4 regions of the Vogesella sp. XCS3 genome follow, and region 3 is predicted to be linked to each of the others. Evidence: predicted binding sites of a transcription regulator. Region 3 holds the regulator's gene; each other region holds the start of a gene.
What was found. The regulator sigma-54, encoded in region 3, starts transcription at its own class of promoters, with help from an activator protein. The targets are predictions, from matches to a motif close to CTGGCACGCTTCATGCTT.
Positions count from the first base shown of each region.

Region 1: LCH97_RS13125 (circularly permuted type 2 ATP-grasp protein) is a predicted target of sigma-54. The motif match lies at 5,024-5,041, and genes of this name have one in related genera.
Region 2: adh (aldehyde dehydrogenase) is a predicted target of sigma-54. The motif match lies at 4,947-4,964, and genes of this name have one in related genera.
Region 4: LCH97_RS02075 (CmpA/NrtA family ABC transporter substrate-binding protein) is a predicted target of sigma-54. The motif match lies at 3,986-4,003, and genes of this name have one in related genera.

Region 1 covers NZ_CP085530.1:2,747,371-2,755,188, reverse strand. The annotation lists gene LCH97_RS13150 (LysR substrate-binding domain-containing protein) at 1-41, opposite strand, end outside; gene LCH97_RS13145 (FMN-dependent NADH-azoreductase) at 163-765, shown strand; gene LCH97_RS13140 (FAD-binding domain-containing protein) at 854-2,386, opposite strand; gene LCH97_RS13135 (SDR family NAD(P)-dependent oxidoreductase) at 2,383-3,129, opposite strand; gene LCH97_RS13130 (GGDEF domain-containing protein) at 3,239-4,825, opposite strand; gene LCH97_RS13125 (circularly permuted type 2 ATP-grasp protein) at 5,075-6,508, shown strand; gene LCH97_RS13120 (alpha-E domain-containing protein) at 6,505-7,428, shown strand; gene LCH97_RS18880 (N-acetyltransferase family protein) at 7,425-7,679, shown strand; gene LCH97_RS18875 (N-acetyltransferase family protein) at 7,661-7,818, shown strand, end outside.
Region 2 covers NZ_CP085530.1:2,533,092-2,540,909, reverse strand. The annotation lists gene LCH97_RS12170 (hypothetical protein) at 1-485, shown strand, start outside; gene LCH97_RS12165 (ATP/GTP-binding protein) at 495-1,037, shown strand; gene LCH97_RS12160 (roadblock/LC7 domain-containing protein) at 1,042-1,677, shown strand; gene LCH97_RS12155 (roadblock/LC7 domain-containing protein) at 1,700-2,062, shown strand; gene LCH97_RS12150 (hypothetical protein) at 2,132-2,842, shown strand; gene LCH97_RS12145 (sigma-54-dependent Fis family transcriptional regulator) at 2,852-4,741, opposite strand; gene adh (aldehyde dehydrogenase) at 5,013-6,527, shown strand; partial or broken gene LCH97_RS18870 (FIST signal transduction protein) at 6,695-7,818, shown strand, end outside.
Region 3 covers NZ_CP085530.1:3,554,908-3,562,725, forward strand. The annotation lists gene rapZ (RNase adapter RapZ) at 1-183, opposite strand, end outside; gene hprK (HPr(Ser) kinase/phosphatase) at 164-1,120, opposite strand; gene ptsN (PTS IIA-like nitrogen regulatory protein PtsN) at 1,113-1,571, opposite strand; gene LCH97_RS17005 (hypothetical protein) at 1,682-1,882, opposite strand; gene hpf (ribosome hibernation-promoting factor, HPF/YfiA family) at 1,912-2,232, opposite strand; gene LCH97_RS17015 (RNA polymerase factor sigma-54) at 2,292-3,695, opposite strand; gene lptB (LPS export ABC transporter ATP-binding protein) at 3,701-4,429, opposite strand; gene lptA (lipopolysaccharide transport periplasmic protein LptA) at 4,426-4,926, opposite strand; gene lptC (LPS export ABC transporter periplasmic protein LptC) at 4,916-5,479, opposite strand; gene kdsC (3-deoxy-manno-octulosonate-8-phosphatase KdsC) at 5,476-6,000, opposite strand; gene LCH97_RS17040 (SIS domain-containing protein) at 6,009-6,983, opposite strand; gene LCH97_RS17045 (cation:proton antiporter) at 7,086-7,818, shown strand, end outside.
Region 4 covers NZ_CP085530.1:465,316-473,133, reverse strand. The annotation lists gene nirB (nitrite reductase large subunit NirB) at 1-533, opposite strand, end outside; gene LCH97_RS02085 (ABC transporter ATP-binding protein) at 886-1,677, opposite strand; gene ntrB (nitrate ABC transporter permease) at 1,679-2,557, opposite strand; gene LCH97_RS02075 (CmpA/NrtA family ABC transporter substrate-binding protein) at 2,569-3,831, opposite strand; gene LCH97_RS02070 (ANTAR domain-containing response regulator) at 4,077-4,655, opposite strand; gene LCH97_RS02065 (TfoX/Sxy family protein) at 4,734-5,012, shown strand; gene LCH97_RS02060 (DNA-3-methyladenine glycosylase I) at 5,005-5,589, shown strand; gene LCH97_RS02055 (DUF1987 domain-containing protein) at 5,723-6,106, opposite strand; gene LCH97_RS02050 (SiaB family protein kinase) at 6,108-6,668, opposite strand; gene LCH97_RS02045 (SpoIIE family protein phosphatase) at 6,665-7,818, opposite strand, start outside.

The DNA.
Region 1 (7,818 bases), 810 kb from region 3:
ACCACCTTGGCAAAAAACAGCAGATCGTTGAGGTCTTGCATCACATTGTCTCGCCAGTGGAACAATGAATCCGATTCTAGCCGTCTAGTGCGAGATTGGTTGCAGATTTACAGTACACCCATCGCCGCAGCGTGCGGCACACACCCCCAACGGAGCCGCACCATGAACATCCTGCACCTCGATTCCAGCATTCTCGCCACCAACTCGGTATCCCGCGGCCTGACCCAGGCGCTGGTTAGCAGCCTGACCGCCCGCCACGCCGGCGCACAGGTGACCTACCACGACCTGGCCGCCAACGAGATTCCGCATCTGTCCGGCGAAATCCTGGGTGCCGCCTTTACCGACAAGGCCGACTGGAGCGCGCTGCAACAAGCCGAAGCCGCCCGCAGCGACGCGCTGATCGCCGAATTCCTGGCCGCCGACGTGCTGGTGATCGGCGCCCCGATGTACAACTTTGGCGTACCGTCGCAGCTGAAAGCGTGGATCGACCGCGTGGCCGTAGCCGGCCGCACCTTCAAGTACACCGAAACCGGCCCGGTTGGCCTGGCCGGTGGCAAGAAGGTGTACGTGGTGTCGGCCCGTGGCGGCGTGTACAGCAACGAGCAAGGCCAGCAAATGGACTTCCAGGAAGACTACCTGAAGACCGTGCTGGGCTTCCTGGGCATCACCGACGTGTCCTTCGTGCGCGCTGAAGGCGTGGCGATGGGCCCGGATGCCAAAGCAGCCGCCCTGGCCGCTGCCGAAGCCGCCATCGCCGCTGCTTAAGCATTCCGTACCGACTAACACGGCCGCCCCTGGCAACAGGGCGCGGCCGTGTTGTTTTATGCGGGCGGCCAACGGGGCGGCGCGCACCTTACCAATCCAGGCTCAGTTGGCCGGGGGTAGCGGGCGGGCGACGGCTGCCACGCGTCTCGCCGCGCTTGCGCGAGCCGTGCCGCGCCACGATGGCGGCCTTGCCGGCGCGTACCTCGGGGTGGCCGCGCAGCGCAAACAGCCGCGCCTTGGCCTCGCGGGTGGCAGCCTCCACGTCCACCAACGGCTGCGGAATGTCGCGGCCAACCTCTACACCGCAGCGCGCCTGGATGTCGGGCGGCATGCGCCACGGCTCGAACAGCCACACGTCGGGTACGCGGCGCAGCGGCGGCAGCCACTGCCGCACAAAGCGGCCGTGCGGGTCGTGCTCACGCGCCTGCTTCAGCGGGTTGTAGATGCGCGGCACATTGATGCCGGTGGTGCCGGACTGCATTTGCAGCTGGCTCCAGTGGATGCCCGGCTCGTAATCGACAAACTGCTGCGCCAGCCACAGCCCCACCGGCCGCCAGTGCAGCCACAGCGGGTAAGCCGCCACCGACACCAGCATGGCGCGCATGCGGAAGTTCAGCCAGCCGGTGTGGCGCAGCATGGCGATGCAGGCGTCTACCAGCGGCCAGCCGGTGCGGCCGTCGCGCCAGGCGGCAAAGCGCGCCTCGTCCCAGTCGTTTTCGCGCAGGCCGTCGTAGCCGCGATGCAGGTTGCGCCATTCCAGTGCCGGCTCGCTTTCCAGCTTCTGGATGAAATGGCAGTGCCAGTACAGGCGGCTGATGAAGGCACGGATGCCCGCCGTGCGCCGGCTGGCGGCACCCTCGCCGTGCAGCTGCGCCAGCATGGCGCGGCTGGCCTGCACCACCTCGCGCATCGAGATGCACCCCAGCGCCAGATACGGCGACAAACGCGAACAGGCGCTGGGCGCCGACAGCGGCGACGAGATGCCGCCACGGTACTGCGCGGCGCGATCCAGCAGGAAATCGTCCAGCACCGCCAGCGCTGCCGTTCTGCCACTGGGCTGGCGGCCCGGCGCGTCGCCGTCGCCCAAACCCAGTGCCGCTGCACCCGGTAGGTGCACCGGCGGCCAGCTAAGCGCCACCTGTTGCAGCGCCGGCACCGGCAGCAGTGGGGCGGCCATCAAGGCTTCCCACTGCGGCTGCCAATGGTCGCGGTTCAGGCCGCCACGCACCACGCCAAACTGCGGCCATTCGCGCCACTGCACGCGGTTGGCCGCACACCAGCGCGCCACGGCGATGTCGCGGCGGTAGGTCCAGTCGTTGCCGGTTTCCTCGTGGGCAAACAGCGCGTCAAACGGCGCTTGGACGTACAGCTGCGTCAGCACCTCGGCGATCTCGCCCACCGCCACGTACAGCCGCAGGCCGCGCGCGCGCAGCTGGCCCGCCAGGTCGTGCAGGCTTTCGCGCAGAAAATGGTATTGCCGCGCCGAGGCGTCCGGCTGCTGCCACAGCCCCGGCTCCACCACGTACAGGCACAGCAGCGGGCCGCGCGCGGCGGCGGCGCACAGCGGGGCGTGGTCGGCCAGGCGCAAGTCGCGCTTGAACCAGACAACGCTATAGCTCATGCCTTGGGCAGTGGGTGAATCACACCGTGGCCGCCATCGACGCCGATGTTCTGGCCGGTAATCCAGCCGGCCTCGGGCGACAGCAGGAAGGCGATCAGCGCGGCGCTGTCGTCACCCTGGCCTACGCGCTGCATCGGGTTGGCTTGCGCGTTGCGGGCGATGGCTTCCGGCGTGCCGGTGAGCCGCGCCGACAGTGCCGACACCGTCAGCCCCGGGTGCACGCAGTTCACACGAATACCGCGCTCGGCGTAGCTGGCGGCGGTGCTTTGCGCCAGCGCTGCCACCGCCGCCTTGGCGCTGGCGATGGCTTCGTGATTGGGGAAGCCGGCCTGCGCCACCAGCGAGCCCACCAGCACCGCGCTGGCCGGCTGCTTGTGCTTGAGCGCCGCAGCCACAAAAGCCTTGAGCACGTGCACGGCGCTGAGCCAGTTGTGCTGCATCAGCTGCCAGGCGTCGTCTTCGGCGGTGAGGTGCAGCGGGCGGATCAGCGTACTGCCCACGCAGTGCGCCAGGCCGCTGAGCGCCACACCATCGGCGGCCAGGCCGGCCACCGTGTCGCGCACCGCGGCGGCGTCCAGTGTATCCAGCGGGCGCACCAGTACCTCGCCGGGCAGGCTGGCGGCCAGTGCGGCCAACCCGTCTTCGCGGCGGGCACTCAGCACCAGGCGGTGGCCGGGCGACAAGCGCCGCGCCAGCGCGCTACCGATGGCGCCGCTGGCGCCGGTAATCCAGATGGTTTGCATGGCCATGCTCTGTTTAATTTGTACAATACAAATCATATACAGAAATGGCTTGAATCGATATGGCCACCTGCACAAAGCTTGGCCGCCAGTAGTCGCTCGCGGCGACAGGCTAGGGCTGGTACACGCGCCAGGTGCGCCGCCCAGCCGCCTTGGCCTGGTAGAGCGCGGCGTCCGCCTGCAGCAGCAAGTCGTCTTCGCTGTCTTGCCGGCCGCTACCGAAGGTTACACCGGCCGAGAAAGCCAGCGGCACCAGCGCGCCGCTATCGACACGCAGCTGGCTGCTATCCAGCGCGGCCTGCAGCTGCGGCAATAATTGTGCGACGCGGGCTTCGTCCGCCGCCGGCATCACCAGCAGGAACTCCTCGCCGCCGTAGCGTACCAGCAGGTCGCCAGGCGCCACGATGGCGGCCAGCTCGGCGGCAAACAGGCGCAGCACGGCGTCGCCCACCGCGTGACCGTGGCGGTCGTTTACCTGCTTGAAATGGTCAAGATCCAGCAACAGCACGCACAGGCGGCGCTGCTGTTGCTGCGCCGCCTGCAACAATACCGGCAGCTGCTGATGCAGATAGCGGCGGTTATGCAGGCCGGTCAGCGGGTCGCGGCTGGCTTGCTCGCGCAGCTGTACCTGCAAGCCTTCTACCTCGTGAATACGGGCGGCCAGCTCCACATTCAGCTGGTGCAGTGCGTTGCGCGCTGTTTCTGCCTCTTGCTGGCGGCGCAGGGCCAGGTCGCGCTGCTGCGCCAGCCGGGCGGCAGACTGGTGCAGCTGCCGGGTACGCTGGGTCAGGAAGCGGTAGCCCAGAAACACCATGGCAAACAGCAGCACCGACATGACCCAGTACACCGAGCGGGCCGAGTCGCGGTAGAGCAGGGCACGCTGCTGCCATTGCTGCTCGGCGGCGCCGGGCATGGCCATCACGCTGCGGTCGGCCAGCACAAACGACAGCCACAAAAAGGCGATGACGCCGGCCAGTGACGACAATGCGGCCAACCATACCCAGCGGTAGCGGGCCTCGCTCATCCGGCTAGGCCAGTGGCGCTCGCGCCAGCGCAATACCGCGGGGGCAAACAGGTAGAGCAGCGGGGCACAGGTCGTCACCGTCTGCAGGAAATTGCCTGCCCACCAGCCTTGCCACGCCTGGAAAGCTCCCAGCGCCGACAGCTTGTTGTAGTAGCTCCAGATAAACGAGCCGGTAGCGCTGGCAATGCCGGAAACAAAGCTGATGGACACGAAAAACATCAGGGCGGCCACACTGCGCGGGAGAAAGCTCACGCGTACCTGTTGGTACACCAGCGCCATCACCAGCAGCCCCAGCGGGTTGGCCAGCCCGAAAACCATGGCCCAGCCCAGGCTCAGGCCGGACAGCAAGCCCACCATGAAGGTAGTGAGGTAAGCCAACGAGGCCCCCCAGGCGTAACCGAAACACAGCACCCAGAGCGTACTGATGGTCAGCGGCGGGTAAATGCTCAGCAGGAAAGTCAGCTCGCCGGCTTTCACCTCAAAGCCGTACCAGCCACCGTACAGCTGCAATACCCCCAACCACAGGCTGGCGCCCAGCGACAGTAGCCAGCCCAGGATCAGCGGCCAACGGGCAGCGCCGCCGGCCAGTAATACCCGTGGCGAAAGCGCATGGTAGAAGCCTGCGGTAGCCGGCGCGTCGTCGGCGACAGCATCAGATGAGGGGGTGGGGGCCATGGTGGCGTTTTCGATAAATGGTTGCCCGCAATATACGAGCAGGACCGTGCTGGCGGCAAGCCACACTCTACCTGCCGCGCAAATGAGCCATTACGGGGCATGGCGCACCAGTACGACACGTGCATGCAACCCGTCTTCGTGCATGCCTCATTACTGTGCAAACCGCACGCCAGCAAGCCATTGGCAAGGCCACACCGACTGGCACAGCGCTTGCTGAATACACCGTGATCACGATAGCTGGAGAGTGCCATGCATGCCCTGACCCTACCCGAGTCCGGCCACTACGACGAGATGCTGCTCGACAGCGGCGGCATCCGCCCGCACTACCGCGACTTTGCCCGCTGGCTGCACTCGCAGCCGCCAGAAACCCTGGCGCGCAAACGTGCCGAGGCCGACCTGATGTTCCACCGCGTGGGCATTACCTTTGCCGTGTACGGCGACGATTCCGGCGCCGAGCGGCTGATTCCGTTCGATACCGTGCCGCGCATCATCCCCGCCAGCGACTGGCAGACACTGGAAGCCGGCATGCGCCAGCGCGTTACCGCGCTGAACGCTTTCCTGCACGACATCTACCACGAACAGCACATCGTGAAAGCCGGGCTGATTCCGGCCGAGCAGGTGTTTTCCAACAGCCAGTACCAGCCGGCCATGCAGGGGCTGGACCTGCCGCACCGCATCTACGCGCACATCACCGGCGTGGACGTGATCCGCCACAGCGACGGCAACTTCTACGTGCTGGAAGACAACCTGCGCGTGCCGTCCGGCGTGTCCTACATGCTGGAAAACCGCAAGATGATGATGCGGCTGTTCCCCGAGCTGTTTGCCAGCCACGCCGTGGCCCCGGTGCAGCATTACCCCACGCTGCTGCTCAATACGCTGCGCCACGCCAGCGCGGTGGATAACCCCACCGTGGTGGTGCTGACCCCCGGCCACCACAACAGTGCCTACTTCGAGCACGCTTTCCTCGCGCAGCAGATGGGGGTGGAGCTGGTGGAAGGGCAGGACCTGTTCGTGAAACACAACCGGGTGTACATGCGCACCACCGCCGGCCACAAGCAGGTGGACGTGATCTACCGCCGCATCGACGACGCCTTCCTCGACCCGCTGGCCTTCCGTGGCGACAGCATGCTGGGCGTGCCCGGCCTGCTGTCGGTGTACCGCGCCGGCGGCGTGATCCTGGCCAACGCCATCGGCACCGGCGTGGCGGACGACAAATCGATCTACCCCTACGTGCCGGACATGATCCGCTTTTACCTGTCCGAAGAGCCGCTTCTGCAAAACGTGCCCACCTGGATGTGCCGCCGCCCGGCCGAGCTGGACCACGTGCTGAACAACCTGCACGAGCTGGTGGTGAAAGAAGTCCACGGCGCCGGCGGCTACGGCATGCTGATCGGCCCGGCGGCCAGCAAGGCCGAGATCGAAGACTTCCGCCAGCGCATCATCGCCGACCCCGGCAACTACATCGCCCAGCCCACGCTGTGCCTGTCGTCCTGCCCCACCTTTGTGGAATCGGGCATCGCCCCGCGCCACATCGACTTGCGCCCCTTTGTGCTGTCCGGCCGCGACATCAGCATGGTGGCCGGCGGCCTGACCCGTGTGGCGCTGAAAGAAGGCTCGCTGGTGGTGAATTCGTCGCAAGGCGGCGGCACCAAGGACACCTGGATTCTGGAGGACCAATCATGATGCTCTCGCGCACCGCATCCCAGCTGTACTGGATGAGCCGCTATATGGAACGCGCCGAAAACCTGGCGCGCCTCTTGGACGTAACCCACAGCCTGTCGCTGCTGCCGCAATCGCGTGGTGGCGCCGACATCAGCGCCGCGCTGGCCACCACCGGCGCGCTGGAAGCCTGCCGCGCGCGCCACCCGCAGCTGGCCGCCGGCGACGTGATGCACTTCATGACCTTTGATGCGGCCAACCCGGCCAGCATCGTGAACTGCCTGAAATACGCCCGCGAAAACGCCCACGCCGTACGCGGCAAGATCACCGGCGAGATGTGGGAAAGCATCAACGCCAGCTGGCTGGAAGCGCGCCACATGGCGCTGGACGGCCGCCCGCTGGCCGGCTTTTTCGACTGGGTGAAAGAACGCTCGCACCTGTTCCGCGGCACCACCTACGGCACCATCCAGCGTAACGACGCCTTTTCTTTCATCCGCCTGGGTACCTTCATGGAGCGTGCCGACAACACCGCACGCCTGATCAACGTGAAATCGCACCTGGTGGGCCACGCCGCCGAAGACAGTGCCGCCGACTTCTACCTGTGGGGCGCGCTGCTGCGCTCGCTGGGCGCCTTCGAGGCCTACCACGAGCTGTACCGCGACACGCTCAGCTCGCGCCGCGTGGCCGAGCTGCTGATCCTGCGCCCGGACGTGCCGCGCTCGCTGCGTGCCTGCATGGATGAAATCGCCGAGCTGCTGCCGCGCATCAAGGGCGACACCGGCCACCGTGCCAAACGCCTGGCCGCCACCTTGCACGCCGAGATGAGCTACGGCCAGATCGACATCATCCTGGACGACGGCCTGCATACCTATCTCACGCAGTTTCTCAGCCAGATACACGAGCTGGGCGACGCCATTCACGGGGCGTATCTGGAGGCAGCATGAGTGAGTTACTGATCCGCGAGGCCACACCGGACGATGCGGCCGCCATCTGCGCCATCTACAACCCCTACATCGAGTACACCACCATCTCGTTCGAGGAAAAACCGGTGGCCGTCAGCGAAATGGCCGAACGCATCGCCAACACGCAGGCCCAGGGCTTGCCGTGGCTGGTGGCCGAAGCCGGCGGCGACATGCTGGGCTACGCCTACGCCACGCAGTGGAAAGCAGCATCTACATGCGCCAGGCCACGGTAGGCCAGGGCGTGGGCAAGCTGCTGTACCGCGAGCTGATCCGCCGCCTGGCCGTGCTGGGCCTGCATACCGTGATTGGCGGTGTGGCGCAGCCCAACCCGGCCAGCGACGGCCTGCACCGTACCCTGGGCTTCAAGCAGGT
Region 2 (7,818 bases), 1.0 Mb from region 3:
CGCTGTCCAGCGTGCAGCAGCTGTGCGAGCTGAACGGCCTGCGCCTGGGCGCCGAGGTGCTGGCTACCCAGCCTGCGGAAGAGCCCATGCTGCGCCTGCCCTTGTCTACCTTGCTATGGCAGGTGGCGCTATGGAGCTGCCGTGGCCGCTTGCTGGCCGGTATCGACCCGGATACCCCGCTACGCCTGCGCCAGTGGCCCAACCTGACCCGCCTGGCACCCTTGCCCGGCGCGCTGCGTATTGCCGGCCTGTGGTCGCGCACGCCTACCAGCCTGCGTGTGGCGGTGAGCCTGCTCAAGATGGAGCCTGGCCCGCTGTGTAATTTCATTGCTGCCAGCCATGCGCTGGGCCTGCTGGAACAAGTAGGCAAGGCAAACGAGGCGGCCTCTGCCGCTACCCGGCCGGCGACGCCGGCTCCCGCCCCCTTGCCCCCGGCACGGCAGAGTTTGCTGTCGCGCCTGCTGGGGCGGATCAAGAACCTGTAGGTGCTTTGCATGCGACCCAGTGACAACAAAATCCTGTTTGCCGGCCCGGTAGGCGCTGGCAAGACCACGGCCATCGCCAGCCTGTCCGATATCCCGCCGGTGACCACCGACGCCACCGCCTCGGACATGACGCTGGACCGCAAAGGCCACACCACGGTAGCGCTGGATTACGGTGTGCTGATGCTGGACGACGATACCAAGGTGCACCTGTACGGCACCCCGGGGCAGGAGCGTTTCGATTTCATGTGGGACATCCTCAGCCAGGGCGGTATCGGGCTGATCCTGCTGCTGGATAACACCCGGCCGCACCCCATACGCGACCTGCAGTTTTTCCTGAAGGCTTTCGACAAACTGCTGCAGGATGCGCCGCTGGTGGTGGGCATTACCAAAACCGACCTGGCCGGCTCGCCGACCACCGCGCATTACGCCGATATTCTGGAAACGCTGGGCCTGCGCCCGCCGATTTTCGAGGTAGACGCGCGCAACCGCGAAGACATCAAGACGCTGGTGTGCGCGCTGCTGTATTCCATCGACCCGGGGCTGGAGGGCTAGGGCAATGGACAGCACGCTCAGCCTGAATGGCGCACTCTACGCCGGGCTTACCCCTGCGGGGGCCTGGTACGCGGTGAGCACGCGCGACGAAGGTAGCGACCGGCAGCTGTTGCTGCAGCTGCTGCAACACGGTGGCGAGCTGGCGCTGACCGAGGCCAGGTTGCAGGAGTGGAGTGCGACAGACAGCCCGGCGCAAGCGCTGGCCGTGCTGTACCGTTTGCAGCGCCTGGGCTTTGTCAGCGGTAGCCTGACCGGGCGCAGCGAGCCGGCCGGTAGCCTGGAAAGCCGCTTGCCGGCCTTGTTGGCCGCCTTGTCCGGCGAAGGCCGTGCGCTGCTGGCCGACGACAATGGCCTGTACTACGCCACGGCCGGTTTCCGCCACGAGGCCGCCGAGCAGATCGCCGCGCTGGCCGGTGACATCGTCAGCCTGGGCCGCCGCCACGCCCGCTTGCTGAACCAGAACCTGGGGCTGGGTGCCCAGGCCTGGGCACTGATCGACCCTGCCGGTCATGCCGAGCTGAGTTTTCACCCGCTGTATCTGGGCCGCCAGTCGTTTGTACTGGTGATTGGCGGCCAACCCCGACTGGGCGATAACGCCTTTGTTGCCATGACCGAGGCGCTGTGCCGCCGTTACGCCTGAACGATTACCGGAAACCACCACCATGCGCGAACAACTGCTCAAATCCATTCTTAGCGACCTTAATGGCGCCTCGGCTGATATCGAAGCCTCCGCCATCATCTCGGCCGATGGCCTCACCATGGCGGCGTTGCTGCCACAAGGCGTCGACGAAGACCGTGTCGGTGCCATGGCCGCCGCCATGCTGTCGCTGGGCGAGCGTACCGCGCGCGAGCTGGCACGCGGCGAGCTCGAACAGGTGATGGTAAAAGGCGACGCCGGCTATATCCTGATGAGCTATGCCGGCCGCGACGCGGTGCTGACCGTGATTGCACGCAAGGAAGCCAAGCTGGGCCTGATCTTCCTGGACGCCAAGCGCGCGGCACGCAGCGTGGAAGAAATCCTGTAGCACACGGTTGCTCTATGCATAAATAGCATAGCTGTTTATCATGCGGCCACGGATTGCATAGAGATCACCATGAAAAAAACAACGCTGATGGCCAGCTTGCTGCTGGTATTGTGCGGCCACGCGCTGGCCGAGCCCTTGACCTTTGGCTGGCTGGAAAGCGGCCAAGCACGCCGCCAGAAGTTTGAGAAGCACTTTCTGATAGGCGATACCCTGCAGCAATTTGCCGTCGGCAAGAAGCTGGTCACCCTGCCTGCCGGTAGCTGGGTGATTAGCGAGGTCAATACCTTTGCACCGGATGTTACCCAGGTCGGCAGTGGTGACGTAGACGGCGCTACGGCGGACGCGGCGCTGGATCTGCAAGACCCGCAAAGTGGCGACCAGATCTATCTGCAAACCCTGATTTCGCCACCGTCCAACCGTATCTGGCTATCGTCGCTCAGCGACAGCTGCCGCGATGCCAGCCAGGCTAAAGACGACGTGGTGGTTTACCAGCAGCAGCTGGACAGCAAGAAAACCGACCGCCAAAGCTGCGTGAAGGTAAGCGGGCGCAAGGCGGTGGATAAAGCCAATGGCGAGACCCAGCTGGTGTTGACCACCAGCGTGATGGAAAGCCGCGATGGCGACTACCTGGAATATTTCTACACGCGTACCGTTGCGCTGCCGGCAGGGCAGGCCAGCGATCTGGCTTCGCTGGACAAACCTACCCGTGCCTTTATCGCCAGCCAGATGCGCTGGGGCGTGGCGCTCAAGGCGGAGATTGCCAGACAGATGGGCTGGTAACCAGCCGCCTCATGCCGGCCCGGCTTCGCGTAGCCGCCGGTAAAACGTGCTGCGGCTGATACCCAGTGCCCGTGCGGCGGCGCTGGCATTACCGCCGTGCTGCTGTAGCAGGCTGTGCAGTGTGTTGGCAGTGTGGCGCGGGGTATCTTCCTGGCCGCGCAGGCTGGCGGGCAGGTGTGCCGGGGTCAGCACCGTGCCATCGTCGGCCAGCGCCAGCAGGGTGCGCAGCAGGTTATCCAGCTGGCGCAGGTTACCCGGCCACGGGTAGCGGCGGATAAAGTCGGCCAGCGCCGGCGACAGGGTAATGCCGCGCCCGGCGCTGCCGTGTTGCAGCAGCAGGTTGGCCGCAATCTGCGCCACGTCGCCGCGTTCGCGCAGCGGTGGCAGCGTTAGCGGGTAGTGGCACAGCCGGTAGTAGAGGTCGGCACGGAAGCGCCCGGCGGCGACCTCCTGTTCCAGCTGGCGGTGGGTGGCCGCCACAATGCGCACGTCCACTTTTTGCCCGGGGCCCCCGCCTAGCGGCACCACCAGGCGCTCTTGCAGTACGCGCAGCAGCCTGGCCTGCAGGCTCATCGGCATGTCGCCGATTTCATCCAGAAACAGTATGCCGCCGTCGGCCTCGCGCAGACGCCCTTTCGCGCCCTGGCGACGGGCGCCTGTAAACGCGCCTTCCTCATAGCCAAACAGTTCCGACTCGATCAGCCCTTCCGGGATGGCGGCGCAGTTTACCGCTACCAGCGGCGCAGCGGCGCGGCTGCTGGCCGCGTGCAGTGCCTGCACAAAGCGCTCCTTGCCGGCGCCGGTTTCACCCAGCACCAGTACCGGAATATCCGCCTCCAGCAGGCGGCGCGCGGTGTCCAGCATGCCCGGTGGCAAAGCCAGGTCCTGCTTGCGGCCAACCTTGTCGCTTGCCCGCTCGTGTTGCCCGCCTGCGGCAGGCCGGCGCGGGCTGGCAGCTGGTGGCGCGCTATGCAGCAAGACGCTGCCGTGATGGGCCACCGCTTGTCTGGGGGGCAGCAGGCTGGCCGAGTACAGCTGCCCGCCGTGGCGTAGCGAGGCCACGCCGCTGCCGTGGCGGCTAAGCCAGTGCTCCATGCTCAGGCCCGATAGGCCGGCAAAGCGGGTCTGGCCCAGGCAGTGCCAGTCCAGCCCCAGCAGGCTAAGCGCCGCACGGTTGGCCGCACGCAGCACGCCATCGTCGTCAAAAGCCAGCCGCGCGCAGCGCGGGGTGGCCAGCGTGGCCGGGTCGGGGGCAAAGCGCAGCTCGTGCAGGCTGCGGGTATGTTCGTCGAACAGGCGTTGTTCGATATGGCGTACCGCGGTAACCACTTGCAGCTGCTGCGCCTCGCCCAGCTTGCGCGGCAGGCCGGAAACGTCCAGTACGCCCAGCATCTGCCCCTGCGGGTCGACGATGGTACTGGCGGTGCAGGATAGCTGGCGGTTGCGCTCCAGATAGTGCTCGCTGCCGCGCACACGTACGGCCGCGCCGGTGACCAGTGCGGTGCCGATGGCATTGGTGCCGCGCACGTCTTCGCGCCAGTCCATGCCGGGTAGCAGCGCCACGCGTTCGGCGCGGTCCAGAAACGCCGGGTGGCCCATCTGGTTCAGGATCACGCCGTCGCGGTCGGCCACAATCACCACATGGCCTTCGTCCACCACGCTGTCGAATAGCGCATCGATCGCCGGCCTGGCCAGCTGTAGCCAGTCGGCATTGTCTTGCTGGCGGTGCGCCAGGCGCTGGTTGTCCAGCCGCTCGGGCGGGCGCAGCCGTGCGGCCGACAAGCCCAGACCCAGGCAACGCCGCCAGGAATGCAGGATAGGCTGCGGTACGCTGTTTTCCGGTAGCTCGTCACCGTCAAAAAAACGGCGGCGGATTTCGGCCAGGGGCAGGGTAGACATGGTGTTCTCCGTACTGTGTCACGCTGTTGCGACAGTTGTGTCAGTCTGGCACAGCTAGCCGCCGGCTGCAGGGCTGAGCGTGGGGCTGGCGGCATGGCGAAGCTGCCAGCCAGAAATCCTTTATTTATTGCAATGCAACATGCATGCACCGGATTGCAGCACAGGCGGGCGGTGCAGAAGAGCTGCACTGCAGCATGGCTACAAGCTGGCACGGTAGGTGCAGTGTGGTGTTTACACCCGGCGAGGTGACACCAACACAAAGGAGACACAGATGAGCGCGATTACCCCGGCACAATACGGCCTGAACCTGAAAACCCGTTACGCCAACTTCATCAATGGCCAGTGGCAGCCACCGGTCAATGGCCGCTATTTCGAGAACATCACCCCGGTGACCGGCCAGGTATTGTGCGAGATCCCGCGCTCCGATGCGGCCGATATCGAGCTGGCACTGGACGCCGCCCACGCCGCCAAAGGGGCCTGGGGCAAAACCAGCGTGGCCCAGCGCGCGCTCATCCTGCACCGTATTGCCGACCGCATGGAGCAGCACCTGGCCACCCTGGCCACGGTAGAAACCTTCGACAACGGCAAGCCTATTCGTGAAACCACGGCGGCCGACCTGCCGCTGGCTATCGACCATTTCCGCTACTTTGCCGGCTGCATCCGCGCACAGGAAGGCAGCATCGGCGAGATCGACGCCACCACCGTGGCGTATCACTTCCACGAGCCGCTGGGCGTGGTGGGCCAGATCATTCCGTGGAACTTCCCGCTGCTGATGGCCGCCTGGAAGATTGCCCCGGCGCTGGCGGCCGGTAACTGCATCGTGCTGAAACCTGCCGAGCAGACCCCGCTGTCCATCCTGGTGTTTGCCGAGCTGGTGGGCGACCTGCTGCCGCCGGGCGTGCTGAACATCGTGAACGGCTTTGGTACCGAGGCAGGCAAGGCACTGGCCACCAGCAAGCGCATCGCCAAGATCGCCTTTACCGGCTCTACCCCGGTGGGCCGCCTGATCATGAACTACGCCAGCGAAAACCTGATTCCGGTCACGCTGGAGCTGGGTGGCAAATCGCCGAATATCTTCTTTGACGACGTGGCCGCCAAGGACGACGCCTTCTTCGACAAGGCCATCGAAGGCTTCGTGATGTTTGCGCTGAACCAGGGCGAAGTGTGCACCTGCCCTAGCCGCTCGCTGGTACACGAGTCCATCTACGACCGCTTCATGGAGCGCGCGCTCAAGCGTGTGGCCGAAATCAAGCAAGGCAACCCGCTGGACCCGTCCACCATGATCGGTGCGCAGTCGTCGCAAGAGCAGATGGACAAGATCCAGGGCTACCTGCAGCTGGGCAAGGACGAAGGCGCTACCGTACTGGCGGGCGGCGACCGTGCCCACCTGGGCGGCGGGCTGGAAAACGGCTTCTATATCCAGCCTACCGTGTTCCAGGGCCATAACCAGATGCGCATCTTCCAGGAAGAAATCTTTGGCCCGGTGCTGTCGGTGACCCCGTTCAAGGATATCGACGAGGCATTGCATATCGCCAACGACACCCTGTTTGGCCTGGGTGCCGGCGTGTGGACGCGCAATATGAACACCGCCTTCCATATGGGCCGCAGTATCGAGGCGGGCCGCGTGTGGACCAACTGCTACCACGCCTACCCGGCGCACGCCGCTTTTGGTGGCTACAAGCAGTCCGGTATCGGCCGCGAAACCCACAAGATGATGCTGGACCACTACCAGCAGACCAAAAACCTGCTGGTGAGCTACAGCGAGGACAAACTGGGCTTCTTCTAAACGGTTTGGCTTGCACTGCCCTGGCTCGCGGGTGCTGCAGCCGGGGTGGTCACCCGCTTTACCGTGCTGGCGGGCCATCGTGGTGATGCCCGCCAGTCTACGCAGTGATTCGTCTTCCTCCCCTGTTTGTCGTGGTCGCTCGCGGCGGGCAGTTTGGCTGCCACCTGATGTTTCTCAACACAGGTGGCATTTTTTATGGAGATGATTACCTGCATGGCAGGATAATCTATAAAAATAAAAATCATGGCTCGGCCTGGCCCGGGCTGTACACAACGACAACCGCTGGAGCACGCATGTTTTTCTTCAACAAGAAACGTTCTTCTGTCCCCGACAACGCCAGTACTGCCGCAGCGGCAGCGCTGCTGCACATCGTGCGTACCGACAACCAGGGTTACGAGCAAGCCTTGCAGGCCAAAGCCAGCGGCAGCATCAAGCTGGTGCTGGGTTATGTGAACCCTGCGGCCAACCTGGAGCAAGTTGGCCGCAGCGTGGCGCGCCATTTTCCGCAAGCCAAAGTCGTACTGACCACCACCGCCGGCGAGCTGTGCAGTGCCAGCCGCCAGGACACCCTGTATCTGCCTGCCAACGGCCAGTGGCAAACCATGGTGTTCCAGCTGTTTGACGCCGCGCTGGTGTCCGATGTGCACGTCACGGCCGTGCCGCTGGCGTGTGAAGACATCAAGGCCGGCCAGCCCAGCCTGAGCCATGAAAACCGCCTGGCCAAGCTGAAAGACAACGTTGGCCGCATCAACCTGCCGTTTGCCATGCGCCACGACGAGGGCTTTGTGCTGACGCTGGTGGACGGCCTGTCCAACAGCGAGAGCTACCTGATGGAGGCGCTGTACGAGTCCGGCAAGCTGCCCTATCTGTTTGTGGGCGGCTCGGCCGGCGGCCCGCTGGATTTCAGCATGACGCGGATCTACGACGGCCAGCAGGTGCGCGACGGCCACGCCGTGTTCGCCTTCATCAAGCTGGCGCCCGCCTACCGCTACGGCATCTTCAAGAGCCAGAACTTTGAAGACACCGGTACCAGCTTCACCATTGCCCAGGCCAATACCGAGCTGCGCCGCGTGCATTCGGTGATCGATAGCAAGAGCGGCGAGATCCGCAACGTGCTGGACGCGCTGTGCCAGCATTTCCGCTGCCAGCGCAGCGAGCTGGGCGCCAAGCTGCAAAGCCACAGCTTTGGCATCAAGATCCAGGACGAACTGTTTGTGCGCTCGGTACTGGCTATCAACGAGCAGGAAGGCTATCTGCAGTTTGCCTGCGACCTCGCGTTTGGCGAGCAGCT
Region 3 (7,818 bases):
TGCCGATCGCGTGTCTACGCTGATGGCTATCTGGCTGTGGCCGTGTTCGTGGTACAGCGCAATGGCGTCGGCCAGCATGGTGGGCGGCAAGTTGTCCACACAGTAGTAGCCACTGTCTTCCAGTACGCGCAGTGCAACAGATTTGCCGGAGCCGGATAGGCCACTAATCAGAATCAGCTGCATGTTCCTGGTCCCGTAGCAGATTGGTATGGCGGTCGATGAACTCGCGCGTGCTGTCTATGCCGCGCAACTGCAAAATGTAATTGCGTACGGCGGCTTCTACCAGTACGGCTAGGTTACGGCCGGCTGCGACGGGCAGCACAACCTTGCGTACCGTCACGCCCAGAATGTCCTGGGTCTCGGACTGGATGTTCAAGCGGTCCAGCGCTTGCATGGCCTGGTCGTTGGCTTTCATCAGGTGGATGATCAGCTTGAGTACTTTCTTGGGCCGCACGGCGGTTTCGCCAAAGATGGTACGAATGTTCAGGATGCCCAGGCCGCGCACTTCCAGAAAGTCGCGCAGCAGCGGTGGGCAGCGGCCTTCCAGCGTTTCCGGGCCAATGCGGTAAAGCTCTACCGCATCATCGGCTACCAGGCCGTGGCCGCGCGAGATCAGCTCCAGTGCCAGCTCGCTCTTACCCATGGCCGAGTCGCCCATGATCAGCACGCCGATTTCCAGCACATCCAGAAACACGCCATGCATCACCGTGGATACCGCCAGCGCGCGTGCCAGATAAATGCGCAGCACGTCCATCAGGTAAGGGCTTTCCAGCGGCGTGCTCATCAGTGGCACATTGTGCGTCTGGCAGTAGTCGTGCAGCAGTTTGGGTACGGCTTGGCCGTTGGCGACAATCACCACAGCCATGGTCTTGTGGAACAGCTGGTCCAGCGCGGTGCGGGCTGCTGCTTGTTCCAGCTTGTTCAGGTACTCCACCTCGGCCAGACCCAGCACTTGCACCCGGTTGGGGTGGATAAAGTTCAGGTGGCCGACCAGAGCCTGGGTTGGCCGCTGTTCTTCGTTAGAGATCAGGTTGTCAGAGCCGGCGCGGCTGGCGACCCAGCTCAGGCTCAGCTTGTGCTGATTGTCCTGGTACAGGCGGCGCACACTGATATTAGGCATGGGTGGCGTTTCCGGTGAGCAACTCGTGCAGGGTTAGCGCGTCGCAGCTGGCCATTTTTTCGCGCAGGCTACGGCTGGAAAACAGCTGCGCCAGCTCGGACAGCACCTGCAGGTGCAGGTCGGTAGCCTGCTCGGGTACTAGCAGGACAAACAGCAGGTTGACCGGCTTGCCGTCTGGCGAGTCGAACGGAATAGGGCTGGCCAGGCGTATAAACACGCCGGTGGCCTCTTTCAGGCCTTTTACCCGGCCATGCGGGATGGCTACACCCTGGCCCAGCCCGGTAGAGCCCAGCTTTTCGCGGGCAAACAGACTGTCGAAGATGTCGCTACGGGCGATGCCATGGCTGTTTTCAACCATCAGGCCTACCTGTTCGAAAAGGCGTTTCTTGCTGGATACATCTACATCCGCCAGCACGTTCTGCTGCGGAAGAATCTTGCCAATCAAGCTCATGATTTACATTTGCCGGAAAAAACCGTCGGCCATTCTACGCCGAGTCGGCTGTTTGCAATAGGGCAGGGTAAGACCCGCCTGGGTCGGATAAGTGCCGCTGCGTATCACGCTCATATTGTCTGGCGCCCGGGTTCTGCCTGCCCCGGCACATCCAGGCTGCTCACGCAGATGATGCGGTATGGTTGGCGAATCTGGCGGCCCGGACCGAGCATGCGCATTTTGCCCTGTTTACCCTCTGGTGAAGCATGGAAATCGGCAAGACAGGCAAAAAAATGACCATATTGCGACATGAAAACAAAAACGGGAGCCATCTGGCTCCCGTTCTATTCATCGTGCTGGTTTACAAGGTGGCATCGACCTGCTGGGCATTAACCCGGTGCTCGCCTTGTTTTTCTTTGAACTTCAGTACCTGACGGTCCAGTTTATCCATCAGTGTGTCGATGGCGGCGTACATATCGGCTTCTTCCGATTCGACATGAATGTCTTTGCCTGCCAGATGAACATTGACCTCCGCTTTTTGTACCAGTTTATCAACCGACAGCGTCACGCTAACGCCAATGACATTATCTACGTGGCGGGTGATGCGTTCGAGTTTGCTCTCGATGTACTCACGAATCGATGGGGTAACTTCGAGGTGTAGACCGGTAATTTTGAGGTTCATACCCTGACTCCTTCTGTTAACAGTGCGGTCGGGCTGGCCGCACCGGTGTTTTGGCACTTCTATAAGGCCTTGCGAAGGCTAACTGGCGGAATCTGCATAGCTTCACGATACTTGGCAACCGTACGTCTGGCAACCTGAATACCTTGTGCCGTGAGCTTGTCGGCGATGGCGCTGTCGGAGAGCGGTTTCTTGCCGTCCTCGCTGTCGATAATCTGGCGTATCAGCGCCTTGATGGCGGTGGCAGAGCATTCGCCGCCACTATCCGTTTCCAGTGCATTACCAAAAAAGTATTTCAGCTCGAACAGCCCGCGGCTGCACAGCAGATACTTCTGGGTGGTTACCCTGGAAATGGTGGATTCATGCAAACCCAGCTCATCTGCAATGTCTCGCAGGATCAACGGGCGCATGGCCACTTCACCGAGTTCAAAGAACGCTTGCTGCCTCTCAACTATAGATTCCGACACTTTCAGGATGGTGTCAAACCGTTGCTGAATGTTTTTTACCAGCCATCTGGCCTCTTGTAACTGGCCCGAAAGATTATGGCTACTGTCGCGCTGCTGCAGCATGTTTGCATACAGCTGATTTACTTGAAGTTTTGGCAGCGAGCCCCGATTCAGCTGGGCTACCCAGCGGCCACCACGGCGCACTACATGGATATCCGGCGCGACATAATGTGTCTCGCCCTGGTCAAAACCACTGGTTGGCCGTGGTCTCAGCGTGGCAATAAGACTATGCGCAGCGCGTAATTCGGCCTCGCCCACGCCCAGGATTTTCTTCAGCCTGGTGTAGTCTCGGCTACCCAGCAACGCCAAGTGCTCGCCGGCCAGCAGACGCGCCAGCGGGAGTGACGGCGTGTGCGGTGGCAGGTTGCCCAGCTGCAGTGCCAGAAATTCCCCCAGGTCACGGCTGCCTATGCCCATGGGTTCAAATTGCATCATGAGCTTGCGCAGGGTTTCCAGTTCTTCTGCTTCGACATCCAGCTCCAGCGGTAGTTCAGCGGCAACGTCTTCCAGCGGAGTTTGCAGATAGCCGTCGTCGTCCAGCTCGTCAATCAGCAATGCCAGCAGCGCGCTATCCCGTTGCCCCAGCTGGGTTTCGCGCATCTGTGCCGTGAGGTGCTCGCGCAGGGTGGGGCGGCATGGGGCGTTGAGGATAGGGTCGAATTCGTCGTCCCCATCGCGGCTGCCACCGCTGCTGCCGCTGCCCCAGTCGGTGAGCTCCATACTGTCTTGTTGGCGATCTTCTGCGGTGTCGTTGCTGCTTTCCTGGGGCGCGGGGGCATCGCCTTCTGCTGGCGGGCTGTCGCTACCGTCGCTGCGCTCCAGCAGCGGGTTTTCCAGCAGATAGCGCTCCAGTTCGCTGGACAGGTCTAGCGTGGACATTTGCAGTAGCTTGATGGACTGCTGCAGTTGCGGTGTCAGGGTGAGTTGCTGGCTGACTTTGAGCTGGAGGGTTTGTTTCATTTCGCTTACAGGTGGAAATGCTCGCCCAGGTACACCTGGCGAACCTGTTCGTTGTTAACCAGTTCGTCCGGCAGGCCTGATGCCAGCACGCGGCCTTCAGAAATAATATAGGCGCGGTCGCAGATGCGCAGGGTTTCACGCACATTGTGGTCGGTAATCAGTACGCCGATGCCGCGCTCTTTCAGGAAAGAAATGATTTTCTGGATATCAATCACCGCGATGGGGTCAACACCGGCAAATGGCTCGTCCAGCAGGATGAAACGCGGCTTGGTGGCCAGCACACGGGCAATTTCCACGCGGCGGCGTTCACCGCCCGACAGCGCCATGGCATTGGTTTCGCGCAGGTGGCCGATGTTGAGGTCGTCCAGTAGCAGCTGCAGTTCGTTATCCAGCGCTTCACCCGACAAGCCGGCTACTTCGAGCACTGCCTGGATGTTCTCTTCTACCGTCATCTTGCGGAAGATAGAGGCCTCTTGCGGCAAGTAGCCTAGGCCCAGGCGTGCCCGTTTATGGATGGGCAAGTGCGTGATGGTTTCACCGTCCAGCAGGATTTGGCCAGCTTCGGCCGCGATCAGGCCTACCACCATGTAGAAACTGGTGGTTTTACCCGCGCCGTTGGGGCCTAGCAAACCGATGACTTCACCGCTGGCGATGTCCATCGAGACATCCCGCACCACAGTGCGCTTCTTGAAGGTTTTTTTCAGGTGCTGGATGCTCAGCCGGCTTTGGCTCATGGTTTTTCCTGCGGCTGAAGGATGATGGTGACACGGCCGCTGCCATTGCTGGCACTCTGGCCTTTGACCTGGTAGATCTCGGTGACGGTGTTGTAGCTGATCTGTTCGCCGTTCACGATATCCTTGCCACGCTTGACCTGGGCTTTACCGGTAAGAATGACGGTGTTGTTGGCCGAGTCGTAGTCCACGCGGCTGGCGTTGCCGTCCACGAATTCGTTCTTGCCGTCCAGTTTCTGGCGGAAGTACACCGGGCTGCCGGTTGCCAGCAGTTTCTGGCGGCCACTGGCATCTTGTGTGGCGACGGTTTTTTGCGCGCGCAGGTTCAGCGTACCCTGGGTAATGATGACATTGCCCTCAAATACATTGATACCTTGCTTTTGATCGAGTGATGCGCTGTCGGCATTGACTTCGATAGGTTTGCTGCTGTCGGCTTTTTCGGCAAATACCGGGTTGCATACGGTGCCGAGTGCCAGCAACAGCATCAGGCTATGGCGCATAGGAAATCCTTACTTGAGATAGCAGTTTCAGCTGCCCGGCCGGGTGATTGTAGTAAAAGCCAACAGCATTGATGCGCGACTGGCCATCGTCGATCGTCACGGGCGCCCGGTTGCTGAGAATGCCGCTTTGGCTATTGACCAGCAGTGACGGCGTTTGCAAATGAACAGCGGCCTGTTGGCCGTACGGCTGGCGCAGCACGTTCACATGGCCATCAAACTGCCCCAGGCCGGTACTGCGGGCGTATCGCCCCTGGTCAGAGCGCAGGGTGTAGTCCAGTAGCCCCTGGCGGAACTGTTTCAGGTCGGGTTGCTGCATGTACACCAGCTCGGTTTGCGGTAGCTTCCACATTTTGCTGGCGTTCAGGCGTTGCACAGGTACGCCTTGCTCGTCAAAGCGGGTGATCTTGAGCTGCTCAATGGTGTACTCGGGCTGCGACGGGTCGAGTTGGTGTTGTTCGGGCGAGCGCCATTGCGTGAGCACATTCAGCCAGAACGACAGCAGGCCCAGAGCCAGCATCAGCCCAAGGGGAAACAGTTTGGCGGCACGGTTCATTCGAGGTAGCTGGCCATGACGCGGTCAAAGTTGCCCTGGGCTTGCATGATGAGCTCGCACAGCTCGCGCACGGCGCCACGGCCACCACGGTTGCCTGTGACAAAGTGGGCGTGCTGGCGGACAAAACTGGGCGCATCCGGTACGGCAACGGCCAACCCGACGCGGCTCATTACCGGCAGGTCGATCACGTCGTCGCCGATATAGGCGCAGTCTTCAGCGGCGATACCGGTTTTGGCCAGCAGGTCGGCAAAGGCGGTGCGTTTGTCGTGCACGCCTTCGTAGTAGTGGTCTATGCCCAGGCCGCGTACGCGGTGTGCCACGCTGGGGGCGGCACGGCCGGTGATGATGGCCAGCTGTACGCCGGTGGCTTGCAGCATTTTCAGGCCGTGGCCATCCAGCGTATTGAAAGCTTTGAATTCTTCGCCACTGGCAGTAATGAAAATGCGGCCGTCGGTGAGCACGCCGTCTACGTCCAGGATCAGCAGGCGGGTGCGTTTGGCCAGGTCAGTCATTTTTTGCATGGTAATCCTTACACCACGCCTGCCTTGAGCAGGTCGTGCATATTCAGTGCGCCAATCAGCGCGCCGCTGCTGTCTACCACCAGCAGGCCGTTGATCTTGCGCAGCTCCATTTCCTTGGCTGCTTCGGCCGCCAGCAGGTTGGCCGCAATGGTGCGGGGCTGCTTGCCCATGACGTCGTCGATGGTGAGGCCGGCCAGGTCCAGCGAATGATCCAGCGTACGCCGCAAGTCGCCATCGGTAAAGATGCCCGCCAGGCGGCCGTCTTTGTCCAGTACCGCCGTCATGCCCAGGCCTTTGCGGGTCATTTCCAGCAGGGCGTCTTTCAACGACGCGCCACTGTGTACCACCGGCAGGGCATCGCCACTGTGCATCACGTCGCTGATGTGTACCAGCAGGCGGCGGCCCAGGCTGCCACCGGGGTGGGACAGGGCAAAGTCTTCCGGTTTGAAATCGCGTGCGTCCAGCAGGGTTACCGCCAGGGCATCGCCCATAGCCAGTGCCGCGGTGGTGCTGGTAGTGGGTGCCAGGCCCAGGGTACAGGCTTCCTTGTCTACCGCCACGTCCAGATGCACATTGGCTTCTTGCGCCAAGGTAGATTGTGGGCGGCCGGTCATGGCAATGATGGCGATCCCCTTGCGTTTGAGCGCAGGCAGCAGGGCGATGATTTCGTCGCTTTCGCCCGAGTTGGACAGCGCCAGAATGACATCACGCGTGGTGACCATGCCCAAATCGCCATGGGCGGCTTCGGCAGGGTGCATGAAGAAAGACGGCGTGCCTGTACTGGCCAGCGTGGCGGCGATCTTGCGGCCAATATGGCCGGACTTGCCGATGCCGGTGACGATCACCCGGCCCGGGCAGGCCAGTACCAGGTCGATGGCGGCCAGGAAGGCGTCGCCCAGGCGCTGTGCCATGCTGACGATGGCATCCGCTTCGATGTGTAGCACCTCGCGCGCCAGCGCCAGCTGCTGTTGTTTTTGCTCAATATCCATAGTCACCAATTATATCAGCTTATAATCGTTCGACCTTACCTGGCGGGTGCAAGTTTTGCTTGGCCTGTTTTTTGTCGCGAGGAGCACTCCCCCACGATGCATTCCCTGTTTCCCATAGTAGTGGTGTTGCTGGTAGCCGTTCTGGCGGTTACCGCCTGCCGTAGCTTGCGCGTACCGCCCATGCTGGGCTATCTGGTGGTGGGCTTTCTGGCCGGCCCCGGCGTGATGCACCTGATACCGGAAGGCCCGGAAACCGAGTTTCTGGGTGAAATCGGCATTGTCTTCATGATGTTCTCCATTGGCCTGGAGTTCTCTCTGGCCAAGCTCAAGGCCATGAAGCATCTGGTGTTCGGGGTGGGGCTGGCGCAGGTGGTGGTAACCCTGTTGCTGATAACCGGTGCTGTCGGCTGGCTCACTGGCAGTACGCTGGCCGGCTTTGCCATTGGCGCCGCGCTGACCATGTCGTCTACCGCCATAGTCAGCAAGCTGTTGGCCGAGCGCCTCGAGCTGGCGCAGCCGCATGGCCAGCTGGCCATGGGCACGCTGCTGTTCCAGGATATTGCCGTCGTGCCCTTGCTGATCCTGCTGCCTGCTTTTGCGGCCAACTCGGACCACCTAGCGGCAGACTTGGGCATGGCGGCGGTGAAGGTGCTGCTGGTGCTGAGTTTGCTGCTGGTGTTTGGCCAGCGCCTGATGCGGCCGTGGTTTCACCTGGTAGCGCGCCAGCGTTCCAGCGAGCTGTTCATGATTAACGTGCTGCTTATCACCCTGGGTGTGGCCTTCATTACCCAGCAGGCGGGTTTGTCGCTGGCGCTGGGCGCATTTGTGG
Region 4 (7,818 bases), 640 kb from region 3:
TCGCCCAGGTGCACTACCGTTACCTGCATGCCGCGCGCCAGCAGGCCGTTGGCGGCTTCCAGCCCTAGCAAGCCGCCGCCGATCACCACCGCGTGGCGATGGTTGGCCGCAGCGGCGATCATGGTTTCCACGTCGGCAATATCGCGGAAGGTCACCACACCGGGCAGGTCTTTGCCCGGCAGCGGCAGGATGAACGGGCTGGAGCCGGTAGCCAGCAGCAGCCGGTCGTACGGCACGCAGTGGCCGTCGGCGGCGTGCACCACACGGCGGGCGCGGTCGATGGCCGTCACCGGCTGGCCCAGATGCAGCGTGATGCCGTGCCCGGCGTACCAGTCCAGGTCGTTCAGCACGATGTCGGGCAGCGTCTGTTCGCCGGTCAGCACCGGCGACAGCATGATGCGGTTGTAGTTGGGGTGCGGCTCGGCGCCGAACACTGTGATGTCGTAGGCGTCGGGCGCCAGCCGCAGCAGCTCTTCCAGCGTGCGCACGCCGGCCATGCCGTTGCCCACCATGACCAGTTTGGGTTTGTCCATTGTTGCGTCCTTTCCAGCCGGCTGCGCCACCGCGGCTTTGCTGTGGCACAGTCCAAAAAAAAAAGCCCGCTACCGTGGGCACCCCCACGGCAGCGGACTTCCTTGTCCCGCTCCTGCGCCGCCATTGGCGCAAGAGACCTTTGCGTATTATGGCTACAGCAACTGCCGTGCCAGCCTGGCAGTAGCATTTCAGCCGCTTTTGCGGCCAACCCTGCCTAGCGCTGGTGCAGCGCCGCACCAGTTTGCGGCATGCCGCCCTGCTTACCCCGAGGCGGCGCAGCCAGACCTGCCCATGAAAAAACCGGGCGCAAGGCCCGGTATCAACGCGCTTGGCGGGACAAACAGTTGCCGGCTAGGCCGCTTCCCGCTTGTGCTTCTGGTACAGGAAGTCCAACACCGCGCTGCGGCAGGCGTGGTAGGCCGGGTCGCTGGCCAGTGCCAGCCGGTTGCGCGGGCGTGGCAGGTCTACGTGCAGGATCTCGCCCACGGTGGCGGCCGGGCCGTTGGTCATCATCACGATGCGGTCGGACAGCAGCACCGCCTCGTCCACGTCGTGCGTCACCATCACCACCGTGCTGCCGGTCTTGTCGACGATCTTCACCATCTCGTCCTGCAGGTTGGCGCGGGTCAGCGCGTCCAGCGCGCCGAACGGCTCGTCCATCAGTAGTACCTTGGGTTCCATCGCCAGCGCCCGGGCAATGCCCACCCGCTGCTTCATGCCGCCGGAGATCTCGTGCGGGTGCTTGTCGCGGGCGTGCTGCAGACCCACCAGCGCCAGCGCCTCATCGGTGCGTGCGGCCAACTGCGCCTTGCTTTCCTTGGCACCGAACACGCGCTCCACCGCCAGCAGGATGTTGCCGTAGCAAGTGAGCCACGGCAGCAGGCTGTGGTTCTGGAACACCACCGCACGCTCGGGGCCGGGGCCGTCGATTTCGCGGCCGTTGCACAGCGCAATGCCGTCGCTCGGGTCCAGCAAGCCGGCGATGATGTTGAGCACCGTGGACTTGCCGCAGCCGGAGTGGCCGATCAGCGACACGAACTCGCCCTGGCGGATGGTGAGGTTGACGTCCTGCAGCGCGACGAAGCGGCCTTTTTTGGTATCAAAGTGCTTATGGATGTTTTCCAGCTCGACAAAGCGGTCCATGTCAGTTCTCCTGCCCGAAACTGGCTTTGCGTGCCAGCCATACCAGCGCCTGTTCCAGCAACAAGCCCACAAGCCCCACCACGAAGATGGCGATCAGGATGTGCTCCACGTTCAGGTTGTTCCATTCGTCCCACACCCAGAAGCCCAGCCCCACGCCGCCGGTGAGCATCTCGGCGGCCACGATCACCAGCCAGGCCGTGCCCACCGCCAGCCGCACGCCGGTAAGCATGTGCGGTAGCGTGGCCGGCAGCAGGATGACGCTGAACACCTTCCATTCCGACAGCCGCAGCACGCGCGCCACGTTCAGGTAGTCCTGCGGTACGGCGCGCACGCCGGCGGCAGTATTGAGGATCATCGGCCAGATGCTGGAGATGAAGATCACCCAGATCGACGCCGGGCTGGCGGCCTTGAACACCAGCAGGCCGATCGGCAGCCAGGCCAGCGGGCTGACCGGGCGCAGCAGGCTGATCACCGGCGCCGTCATGCGCGCCAGAAAATCGAAGCGGCCGATCATGAAGCCCAGCGGAATGCCCACCAGCGCCGCCATGCCGAAACCGGCGCCGACACGGCCCAGCGACATCAGGATGTTCCAGCCTATGCCCTGGTCGTTGGGGCCGTTCTGGTAGAACGGGTCGGCAAACAGCTCGCGTGCCGAGGCCCAGGTGCTCACCGGGCCGGGCAGGCTGCCCTTGCTCAGTTGCGACACTAGCGTCCACAGCAACAGAAAAGCCAGCAGGCCCAGCAAGGGCGGTACCACGGCGCGCAGCAAGGGCACCAGCGGCGCCAGCACGGGGGTAGCGGCCAGGCGGGCTACCGGCGATACCGGCTTGCGGCGGCGCGGCAATGCCAGGTTGGCCGCAACGGGTTTGGCAACAGTCATGTCACACCTCCTCAGGCCTTGATCTTGAAGCTGGCGGCGTAGGCCGCCGGGTTCTTGCCGTCCCACACCACGCCGTCGATCAGCTTGCTGCTGCGCATGTCACTGGCCGGCACCGGTACCTTGGCCATGGCGGCGGCGTCCTTGTAGACGGCGATCTGGTTGATCTGCTTGGCTACCGCCAGGTAGTCGGGGTCGGTTTTCAGCAGGCCCCAGCGCTTGTGCTGGGTCAGGAACCACATGCCGTCGGACAGATAGGGGAAATTGACCTTGCCGCCGTCGAAGAACTTCATCAGCTTGGGGTCTTGCCACTTCTTGCCCAGGCCGTCTTCGTAGGCGCCCAGGAAGCGGCCTTCGATCACCGGCTCCGGCGCGTTGACGTAGGCCTTGTCGGCGATCAGCTTGGCCACGGCGGCGCGGTTTTTCACGTCGTCGATGTAGCGCGAAGCTTCCAGCAGCGCTGCCACCAGCGCACGGGCGGTATTGGGGTGCTGTTTTACCCAGTCGCCGGTGGTGCCCAGTACCTTTTCCGGGTGGTCCGGCCAGATCTGCTGGGTGGTGGCCACGCTGAAGCCGATACCGTCGGCGATGGCGCGGGCGTTCCACGGCTCGCCCACGCAGTAGCCGTCCATATTGTCCACCCGCATATTGGCCACCATTTGCGGCGGCGGCACCACGATGGTTTTCACGTCGGTCAGCGGGTTCACGCCGTGCGCGGCCAGCCAGTAATACAGCCACATGGCGTGGGTGCCGGTGGGAAAGGTCTGGGCAAAGGTGTACTCGCGCGGCTCGGCCTTGATCAGCTTGGCCAGCGCCGGGCCGGTGGTGGCGCCCTTCTCTTTCAGCTGGTTGGAAAGCGTGATGCCCTGGCCGTTCTGGTTCAGCGTCATCAGCACCGCCATGTCTTTCTTGGGGCCCCCCACGCCCAGGTGCACGCCGTAGATCATGCCGTACAGCGCGTGCGAGGCGTCGAGCTCGCCGTTAACCAGCTTGTCGCGCACTGCCGCCCAGCTGGCTTCCTTGGACGGCACGATAGTGATGCCGTATTTCTTGTCGAAGCCCATCTTGGAGGCCACGATCACCGAAGCACAGTCGGTCAGCGGGATGAAGCCCACTTTGACTTCGGTTTTTTCCGGTTTGCCCACAGGGGCAGCCAGTGCTTGCAGGGCAAAGCCGGCGGGCAAGGCGGTAGAGGCCATCAGTGACAAGGCTCCCTTGAGAAAGTCGCGGCGGGCGGCCGCCAGGGTTTGGGTATCGGGTTGCTGACGCGTTTTCATCGTTTGCTCCTAAGCGGTAGCCACAAAAGAAAAGCGTCCGTCGCCCTCTCGTCAGAAAGGGCAACGGACGCCGTTGTCCGTACTCCCAGGCTTGCGCCGCCGTTGGCACCTTCCTGTTGAATGTGTTGGCGCTACCTTGCGCCTGCTGTCACGTCAGCAAGTGCCGTGCCAGCCTTGAAACCGTGTTTTGCTGCCTGCCGGCGTAGTTTGTGCACCGCAATAGCGCGGCCACGCACCAGCGCGGCTCAGCCTTGCAGCCATTCGGCCAGGCTGATGATTTCCTGCGCCACGTCGGCCAGGCGCTTTTGCTGCTGCATCGCGCGTTCGCGCAGCTGCTTGTAGGCGGTCTGCTCGTCCAGGCCTTTCATCTGCATCAGCAAGCCCTTGGCCTTTTCGATTACCTTGCGCTCGGCCAGCTGCTGCTGCGCGCTGGCCAGCTCGCTGCGCCGCGCTTGCTCCAGCTGGTGGCGCTCGATGGCCACCTCCAGCAAGGGCTGGATGCGCGCCGCTTCCACGCTACCCACCACGTAGGCGGCCACGCCGGCCGACAGCGCGGCGCGGATGGTGTCACGGCGGTTGTCGTCGGTAAACATCACCACCGGCTGGCCGTGGCGGGCACCCATCACGCACACCTGCTCCAGCATGTCGCGCGACGGCGCGTCGCTGTCGATCAGCACCACGTCGGGCCGGGCTGCGGCCAGCATGTCAGCCAGCTGCAGGTTGGCCGCCACCTCGGCCACCACGCGCACGCCTGCAGCCGCCAGCGCTTCTTTCAGCGCGGCGGCCTTGCCGGAGCCATCGTTGACCAGCATGACGCTTAACATGGGAGACCTGTCTTTGGGGTGAATTAGCCATGAACGCAGCAAGGTTTGTGCCATGCCGCTGACAGCACGCTGGCAGCAGTGCCGCGTTACACTGGCAATATGGACAACACCGTCAACCTTGGCCCTGCCTCATGGCGCATGCTGCGGGCGGCTGGCATACCCGATGCGGCCAACTTGCGTCAGTTGGGCGCGGTGGCCGCCTACGCGCAAGTGAAGCGCAGCGGGCAACGCGCTAGCCTGAACCTGCTATGGGCGCTGGAAGGCGCGCTGAGCGGCCGCCACTGGCAGCAGGTGGCGCGCGATGACCGCCTGGCACTGCTACTGGCACTGGAAGACCTGGAGAAAATGCATGACTGAACTGACACGCTGCAGCTGGTGCGGCGACGACCCGCTATACATGGCCTACCACGACCACGAGTGGGGCAAACCGGTACACGACGACCAGAAGCTATTTGAAATGCTTATACTGGAAGGCGCACAGGCCGGGCTGTCGTGGATCACCATCCTGCGCAAACGCGAGCACTACCGCCGCGTGTTTCATGACTTCGACCCGGTAAAGGTGGCGGCGATGACCGAGGCCGACGTGGAACGCCTGCTGCAGGACCCGGGCATTGTGCGCAACCGGCTGAAAGTGAACAGCGCCATCCGCAACGCTCGGGTGTTTCTGGCCATGCAGCGCGAGCACGGCAGCTTTGCCGACTGGCTGTGGGCGCAGGTGGGTGGCCAGCCGGTGCAAAACCACTGGGCAACACTGGCAGAGGCACCGGCCAGCACGCCGCTATCGGACAGCATCAGCAAGGCGCTGAAGAAAGCCGGCATGAATTTTGTCGGCAGCACCGTGATCTACGCCTTTCTGCAGGCTACCGGCGTGGTGAACGACCACCTGCTCACCTGCCCCGAGCACCCGGCCAATAGCGCCAAACCAGGCCAATAAAGCACAGCGGGCACCAGTCATGGCAGCAACAGCCATGACACGGGTGCTCGCAGCGGGCTACACCGGCCGGGCAGGCTAGCGCCAAGTCAAAACCGGCGGCCAAACCGGGCGCGGCACTGCCCGTATCGACGACTCAGGCCAGTTCCAGCAGGTGTACGTCCAGTGCGGGGTTATCCTCGGCAATCTCCTGGCCAAACTCCATGATGGTGTCGTCGTCCGGGTCGCTGTGCCAGTTAACGGTCACGTAGTTACCCGCTACGGCAGCGGCGTTCAGGCGCTCGAACACGGCCAGAATGGCCTTGGTGCTGGCGCTGTTGAAGTAGGCCAACTGCACGTCCACGCTAATGCGCACGTGGTCCAGCGGCGCCAGGTAGGCGTCCAGCGCTGCCATGATGGGGGCAAAGAACACGCTGGCGTTTTCCGGGTAGCTCTCGCCGCGCAGGCTCAGCTGGTGGCGGGCAAAATCAAAGTCTACTTGCGGGCTGTAGGTGGTAGCAGGGATATGAAGGTTTTGCATATCAGATGGAAGCTTTCAGATAGAACATGGTGATGGGGCTAAGCGGGCCGTCTTCGTCGATAAAGTCGAATTCCACCGGCTCGGTGGCATCGCGCGCCACGGTCAGGAAACCCAGGCCGGCGCCCTTGCTTTCGGCGTCGTTGTCGCTGCGCAGTTTTTGCTTGTACAGCTGTTTGATGTCGTCGTTACTCATCCCCAGCAGCGGCATCAGCTTGTCGCGGATGCGGCCAACCTGCTCGCGCGCTACCGGGTTGGCACAGACCACGTAGAAGTGGCCGTTCTGCTCGCCTACCCACAGCGCACCGCGGCGGATTTCCTGGTCGGTACTGTCGCTGGCGGACAGGTGCTCGGCCGAGTAATGCACCACGTTCTGCGCCATCTCGATAAACACCGAGAACAATTTGCGGCGCTGCATATTGCTGGCGTCGGTCTGGTTCAGGCGCTGGCGCAGCGCGTCGCCCATGGCGCTGACAATGGCCTGCGAGAAGTAGCCGGTGTAGTAGAAAACCACGCTCTGCTGGCGCGCCAGGTCTTGAAAACGGTAAAAGTGGTCCAGGCTCATGCGCGTGGCTCCTTGATGTGTACGCCAAACAGGCTGACGTCGTCGCGGCGGCTGTTTTCGCCCTGCCAGTGGTGAAAGGCGTCCAGCAACGCTTGCTGCTGCTGTGCCATCGGCAGGTGGGCGTGTTTGAGAATCTGTTCCTTGAAGCGCTTCTTGCCAAAGCAGATGCGCTTGGCACCGCCGATCTGGTCGATGATGCCGTCGGTGCTGATGTACAGGCGGCTGCCGGGCTTGAGCTTGAGCTGGCGGTTGTCCCACTGGTAGTCCAGCGGGGTAGATACATAGCCCACGCCTTTCTTGTTGCCATCCACCACCTCGACCTCGTCGCCCTTGGGAGGCAGCACGAAAATGGGGGTTTTGGCACCGGCAAAGGTCAGCGTGTGGCTGGCGTAGTCGTACCAGCAGAAGGCGCAGTCCATGCCGTCGTCGCTGCGCACTTCCACGTGCAGCTCGGGGTGGCGCTCGTGGTCGGCCAGCTGGCCCAGCGATTCCTTCACCTGGCGGTTGATCGCCCCCAGCAGCGCGGCCGGGTCGTGCAGGTCGTGGCTGCCCAGCACCTGCTTCAGCGCCGAGGCCATGATCAGCGTCATGAACGCGCCCGGCACGCCGTGGCCGGTGCAGTCGATCACTGCCACGAAAAAGCCGTCGTCGCGCTTCACAAAATAGTAGTAGTCGCCACCCACCACGTCGCGCGGCTCCCACACCATGAAGTAGTCCTGCAGACAGGCTGCCATGTCGCGGCGCGAGCTTTGCAGGAACGACTGCTGAATTACCGAGGCATAATGGATGCTGTCCATCATCTGGCGGTGCTTCTCGGCCTGCTGGTCAGCCAGCGCCTGCATCAGCGACACGCCCTGCCCCACGCCGGCGTAGGCGCCATCCACGGTGATGATGAAACCATCGGACAACACCTTGCCACCACGCTGCAGCGCCTCGAACGACAGCTCGGTCAGCGGCAGATGGTAGTCCACCACCAGCGGGTTGGTGTCCATGAAGGCAGTGCACGGCTTGCGGCCAAAGATCTCGCGGTGGAACGGGCGTGCCAGCATGCTCATGAAATGGTTGCGGTTGATGATGCCCAGCGGCTGGCTGTCGCGCACTACCGGCAGGTTGGCCAGGCCTTCGTGGCTGGTGAACACTTCCAGCACCT